DNA from 2 places in the Thalassospira sp. SM2505 genome. Region 1 is predicted to be linked to the other one. Evidence: predicted binding sites of a transcription regulator. Region 1 holds the regulator's gene; the other holds the start of a gene.
The links. The regulator PhoB, encoded in region 1, activates phosphate uptake and scavenging genes when phosphate is short. The targets are predictions, from matches to a motif close to TNTCATAAAACTGTCA.
Positions count from the first base shown of each region.

Region 1 (3,465 bases):
GCGATAACCAGGCCCTGTTTGACGTCAATCTTGATATCGTTGAACGCCAGGTCACCGCGCTGATCGGTCCGTCGGGCTGTGGCAAGTCAACCTTCCTGCGGTGCATGAACCGCATGAATGACACCATTGATGGTGTCACCATCAATGGTGAAGTGACCCTTGATGGTCGTGACATCTATGACAAGCGCATCGACGTTGTTCAGCTGCGTGCACGTATCGGGATGGTGTTCCAGAAGCCGAACCCGTTCCCGAAATCGATCTATGACAACGTGGCTTATGGACCGCGTATCCATGGTCTGGTCAATTCGCGTGACGAACTTGACGAAATCGTCATGACCTCGCTTGAACGTGCGGGTCTGCTCAAGGAAGTCAAGGATCGTCTGCAGTCACCGGCAACCGGCCTTTCCGGTGGTCAGCAGCAACGCCTTTGCATCGCGCGTGCGGTTGCGGTCAGCCCGGAAGTCATCCTGATGGATGAGCCGTGCTCGGCACTTGATCCGATTGCTACGGCAAAGGTCGAAGAGCTGATTGACGAGCTGCGTTCGAACTACACCATCGTGATCGTGACACACTCCATGCAGCAGGCTGCACGTGTATCGCAGCGGACCGCATTCTTCCACCTTGGCAAGCTGGTCGAGGTTGGTGAAACAGATCAGATATTCACCAACCCGAAAGACGAACGCACCAAGGGTTACATTACCGGTCGCTTCGGTTAAGCAGCGACACGAGGAGCACGCATAAATGGCTGACGACAAAACACATATCGTAAGTTCGTTCGACGAGGAACTGACCCGTCTGAACAACATCATCTCGCAGATGGGCGGGCTTGCAGAAAGTCAGCTGATCTCTGCGATCCGTTCGATTGTCAAACGGGATTCCGAACTGGCTGAAAAAGTCATTCTGTCGGATCACCGTATCGATATTCTCGAACAGGAAGTTCAGGATTTCGCCGTGCGTCTTCTGGCCTTGCGCCAGCCGATGGCAGATGACCTGCGTCAGGTCGTGACCGCACTCAAGCTGTCAAACGATCTGGAGCGTATCGGTGATCTGGCGAAAAACATCGCCAAACGCGCGCAGGTTCTTAACCAGATTCCGCCGATCCGTCCGGTTCAGGTGATCCCGAACATGGGCAAGCTGGCGCAGGAAATCATCAAGGACGTTCTGGACGCCTATATCGAAGGCGATGCCGAAAAGGCCGAGCGTGTCTGGGCCCGCGATCAGGAAGTCGACGATATGTACAATTCGCTGTTCCGCGAATTGCTGACCTACATGATGGAAGATCCGCGCAACATCACGGCATCGACCCACATGCTTTTCATCGCCAAGAACATCGAACGTATTGGCGATCATGCAACCAATATCGCCGAGACGATCTATTACCGGATCAAAGGCGAAGACCTGCCGGCAATTGACCGGCCAAAAAATGATGCAGCGAACTTTGCTGTCGTCGAACCGAATGAGTGACACTGGAGCATAGGAAGATGGACCCAACGGTTCTTATCGTCGAGGACGAAGCTGCAATCGTAACCATGTTGCGCTACAACCTCGAACGTGAGGGGATGCAGGTAGTCGAAGCCGGTGACGGTGACGAAGCGTTGAAAATCCTTGCGGAAACGCATGTCGATCTTGTCCTTCTGGACTGGATGTTGCCGGTGATGTCGGGGATTGAAGTCTGCCGCCAGATCCGTCGCAAGCCCGAAAGCCGCGATTTGCCGGTCATCATGGTGACCGCACGTGGCGAAGAAGGCGATCGTATCCGTGGTCTTGATACCGGTGCTGACGACTATGTCACCAAGCCGTTCGCAATTGGCGAGTTGCTTGCCCGTATTCGTGCGCTGCTGCGTCGGTCCGGTCCGGCGCAACCACAAGGGCAGTTGGTCTATTCCGATATCGAAATGGATCTCGCAGCACACCGTGTCAGCCGCAACGGCAAGGCCATCCATCTTGGCCCGACCGAGTTCCGTCTTCTGCGCTATTTCCTTGAGCATCCGGGGCGTGTGTTCTCCCGCGAGCAGCTTTTGAATGCTGTTTGGGGACCGAATATTTATGTTGAAACCCGCACGGTTGACGTTCATATCCGTCGTCTGCGCAAGGCGCTCAATGATGTCAAAGGCACCCGCGATATCATTCGTACGGTTCGTGCCGCCGGTTATGCGCTGGATTCAGAAACCGCAGCCTGATCTCTGATCTCAGCAAAGATCATCTATCCGGTTTCAGAAAAAACAAAACCCCCGTTGCCAATGGCAGCGGGGGTTTTGCCTTTAATGATCGTTTTCGGGCTTTGTCTTGCGTACCCGACCTGAACTTGTCGAGGTTGTTTTCTTGGCCGTTGCGGACTTTACCGGTGTTTTACGCGTCGGGGTCTTCTTGGCGGCAACCCTGCGCGTTCCCGTTTTCTTTGCCGGGGGCTGTGATGCCGTTTCGGGTTTGTTTTCCGACCTGGCATCTGCTTTGGGGCTGGTTTCCGCAACTGATGCCGGTTCTGCTGCCGCGGGGGCCTCAGGAACCTTTTTCCGCTGGGTCCGTGGGGCCAGTTCGTTCATCAACAGCATGTCGGCACGGCGGAACTTGGCGATTTCGGCGTCGATATCTTCCTGTGGTACATCACAGGCCGACAAGACGTGATCCGAAAGCCGAAGGCCGGTTTCAAGTACTTCCGGGATGGCCGCATCCGCACCGCTACGTGACAGGGGGCCGATATGGGTGATGTCCTGGGCACGGGCAAAGATTTTCAGATGCGGATAATGTTGCCGCAAAAGCGCAACGGTCTTTTCAGTCGCATGCGGATTACCCATGGCAACAACGGCTATGCGGGCCTCGTCGGTGTGGGCTGCCCTGAATGTTTCCGGGCGTGATCCATCGGCAAAGAAGACAGGTAGTCCCTCGGCACGACCCCGTGAGACCTGTTGGGCGTCGCTATCAAGAACGATAAAGGGAATGTTCCGGGTTTTAAGAAGGCGCGCCAGAACGCGACCAACACGGCCGCTGCCAATCACCAGAACATGTTGATGAATTCCGTCTGTTTCATCCGAAATCGGACCAAGCTGGTCGTCTTCCTTGGGATGAAGCTTTTCTTCAATCCGGTGCCCGAGGTTAATCAAAGTCGGGGTAAGCGCCATGGAAATCGCGACCACCGGGATCAATATGGCCGCCAAATCACGCGGGATCGCACCGTTTTGCGCTGCAAGAGAGAACATCACAAAGGCAAACTCGCCACCAGCCGCCAGGCTCATGGCAACACGAAGTGCGGATCCGCGTTCAAACCGAATGGCAAGGGACAGGACAAACAGAACGGCCGTCTTGATGATCAGCAGCCCGATCAGCCACAAAATGACGCTGCCAAACTGCTCATAGACGACATTGGCATTGACCGACATGCCGACCGACATGAAAAACAGCGACAGGAACACACCGCGAAACGGCGCGATGTCGGCTTCGATCTGATGACGGAATTCCGTTTCGGCG
Region 1 covers NZ_CM142731.1:956,688-960,152, forward strand. Annotated here, with positions in the region: gene pstB (phosphate ABC transporter ATP-binding protein PstB) at 1-716, shown strand, start outside; gene phoU (phosphate signaling complex protein PhoU) at 742-1,464, shown strand; gene phoB (phosphate regulon transcriptional regulator PhoB) at 1,482-2,180, shown strand; gene ACTU44_RS04285 (cation:proton antiporter domain-containing protein) at 2,262-3,465, opposite strand, start outside.

Region 2 (3,465 bases), 990 kb from region 1:
GAATAATAACCATTGGTGCCATCGGATTTCGAGGTCTGAACGAAAACTTCGCCACCCGCACGATCAACGGCTTCCATTGCCGACTTGTTACCGAACCAGCCAACATGAACCTTGCCAAAACGCATGCCTTCGATGATGCCAGCATAATCCGGCGCAAAGAATGCCTCGATCTCCTTGCCGAGTGCCTTTTCCATGTCGTCGATCATCGGCTGCCACTGGGCTTTGAGGTTGGAGCTCGACTCAGTCGAGATGAAACCGAATACCAGTTTCTCCGGGTCCTGTTCGAGCGGCTTGTACTCAACATCAGCCGCTGCAATACCGGATGCAAGCAAGGTTGCAGCCAGAGCTGCGGATGCAATTGTCTTACGGATCATAGGAAGTCCCCTGTCAGATATGAATTGGACGTGTTTCGATGAGGCAAGGCAGTCATAAGGTGACCCGGCTAGCTTTGCGCCACAGCCAGATCCTTTTTCGCAACCGGCTCAGCCGCTGGACGTTGTTCGTCCCCGGAACCATCTGCAAAAAGCTCGGAAGAATATTCGCCGTAAAGTTCGCGCAGGAATTCCGGCGTCAACTGGGTCGAAGGTCCGTCAAAAACGACAACACCATCGCGCATGGCGATGGTGCGTTTACAATAATCCTTGGCGTAGTCGACCTGATGAAGCGATACGATCACGGTGACATTGTCTTCGCGATTAACGCGATCAAGCGTGTTCATTACCTTCCGCGACGAGGCTGGATCAAGTGACGCAATCGGCTCGTCAGCAAGGATCAGGCGCGCACCTTGTGTGATTGTGCGTGCAATCGCTGCACGTTGTTGCTGGCCACCGGAAAGATTGCGGGCTTTTTTGGTCGCATGTGCATCAATGCCGACACGATGCAAAGCTGCCATGGCACGCATTTTTTCGGATTTGGTAAACAGACCAAGCGACCCGCGCCAGGCCGGCACCCGCCCCAAAAGCCCCATCAGCACATTGGTTAAAACCGACAGTCGGCTAACAAGGTTGAATTGCTGAAAGACAACGCCGATTTCTGCACGCACCTTGCGCGCACCGCGCGAAATCTTGCCGTTTTCCTGAATGGTTTCGCCAAACACGACGATTTTGCCGCCATCGCGATCTCCGCGCAGCAAACCGGCGATGTGACGGATGAGTGTCGATTTTCCTGAACCCGATGCGCCAATCAGCGCCACCATTTCGCCTTCGCGTACCTGCAACCTGACGTCGCTTAGCGCGCGCTTGTCACGGGTAAAGCTTTTGTTCAGTCCAGAGATGTCTACAACCAGCATCAAGAAATCGCCTGCATGTGTTTCGCTGGATGAAGAAACTACGCATGAACGGCGACTCTACAGTGACACTGATGTTACAGTTCGATGATTCCGAGGGCTAATTCCCGCCAACAACAATCAAACTTGTCTATACATCAAATATTAAATCAAATTATCACGTCATATCTAAAAATAAATACCGTCACAAATTGTGAAAATTTAAAAATTAAATTATCCAAAACAAGATTAGACGAAAATATTTTTCATTTTCACCGTGATAAACTCCGTAAAATTCACAAATTAATCGTCTGATTCCAACAGTATTATTTTATGTCATTGATCGCTGAAATCACGTCATCTTCGATTTCCAGACCTTCGGTCTGGGCTGAAAGCTGCGCCAACTTGCCGCGACGCCCCGGAAGACGAACGCCATCTTCGGCCGAGATCTCGTTTGCAATCTCGGCAAGATGATCAATAACCCCAACACCGCCGGTTGCGATCGGGTCTATTGCGATAATCATCTGCCCAAGTGCTGGTGGCTTGCCCTTGTCATCAAACAGTGATGAAGACTGGTGACCAAACTGCGCCCCGGTCAAACCGGCGGCCAACAGTTCCACCATCATGGCAAGGGCCGCCCCTTTGACCCCGCCCGCCGGAACCATCGTACCGTCAAGTGCCTTGACCGGATCAGTTGTCGGGTTGCCATCAGGGTCGAGCGCCCAGTCATCGGGAATCTCGACACCTTTTTGTTTGGCCGCCATGATCTTGCCCCGCGCCACCTTTGACAATGCCAGATCAATGATGATCGGATCACCTGCATCCCCGACCGGGATACCAAAGGCGATCGGGTTTGTGCCAAACATCGGACGACGCCCGCCCCAGGCGGCCATTGCCGCCGGCGCATTGGCAAACATCATTGCGGCCAGCCCCTGCTCTGCCAACCGTTCGACCGTCAGCCCCATCACCCCCGCATGATGGGACTTGTGAATAGAGGCAATAGCTATTCCCTGTGAGCGCACCATGTCCGGCAAATGATCCATCATCAGATCAAGTGCGGGATAGGCAAACCCGTATTGGGCGTCAATCCGTAGCACCCCGGGTGCCGTTTTCTCCATAACCGGTGTCGCCTGTCCGTCGACCTTGCCTGCACGGGCTTGTGCCGAATAGGCCGGAACACGTCTGAAACCATGCCCGCCCTGCCCGGACGCCTCGGCATTGACCAATGCAGTGGCAACCGATGCTGCATTTTTTTCAGCGACATTGCAGCGCATCAAAGTCGTACGAACAAGGGTGTGGGCATCTGCGAGTGATATCTTCATCGGGATCTGGACCTTGGATTACGGCTTGAGCAGCCAGTGGCGGGTACCCTGACAATAGTCGCAAGCCCCGCCCTCAGGCAAAGAAGTTTTAACGGGTGATCTTTGCCCCGGCCCATTTTCTGAGGCTTATAAATATCTGACTTTGTGCTAAAATCTTGCCGCAAACGTGTTTCAGACTTCCCGAATAACGTGAATATTTACATTCCAGCCGTTCCTGTAACGGGCACAGTTCATTGACATGCAATGACACGGGACAACGATCAACACAGGATACCGAACATGCGCAACATCAAACCAATCGTGTTTTCTTCCATGGCTGTGGCCGCGACATTGTTCCTGTCGGCCTGCAACACAACCGGACAAACCGACATGACAGCCGATTGGTCGAATGTAACCGGCAAGAACTGGCAACTGACCATGCTGACAAACGGGGACAAGACCCTGACCCCGACAGCCCCGATCCAGCCAAGTGCGCTATTTGCGGCTGACGGCAAGGTAAGTGGATCGTCAGGCTGCAACAATTACTTCGGAACATACACCCAAACGGCGGATCAGCTGACTTTCTCCCCGCTGGGGGCAACCCGAAAGATGTGCGTCAATGGTGCGATGGAAATCGAAACCGCATTTAATGCTGCAACCGGGCAGGTAGCGAGCTGGACCCTTTCAGACGGCAATCTTGTTCTGCTTGATGGCAGCGGAAAAGCTGTAATGACATTTGCGCCGACGGCCCCCTGAGCCAATCAGCTTGGCGACGGTTTGCCGTTCATCATCCCCAAAAAGAAGGGCGCCATTTGGCGCCCTTCTACGTTGACTGGCAAGATTACCCAAACGAGACGGTCCTAGTCTTCGCTTGGAGTTGCCTCGGACTTGGGTCCGACC
Region 2 covers NZ_CM142731.1:4,616,125-4,619,589, forward strand. Annotated here, with positions in the region: gene phnD (phosphonate ABC transporter substrate-binding protein) at 1-374, opposite strand, end outside; gene phnC (phosphonate ABC transporter ATP-binding protein) at 443-1,288, opposite strand; gene ACTU44_RS21580 (Ldh family oxidoreductase) at 1,591-2,586, opposite strand; gene ACTU44_RS21585 (META domain-containing protein) at 2,866-3,321, shown strand; gene ACTU44_RS21590 (BCCT family transporter) at 3,426-3,465, opposite strand, start outside.
Region 2: phnC (phosphonate ABC transporter ATP-binding protein) is a predicted target of PhoB. The motif match lies at 1,363-1,378, and genes of this name have one in related genera.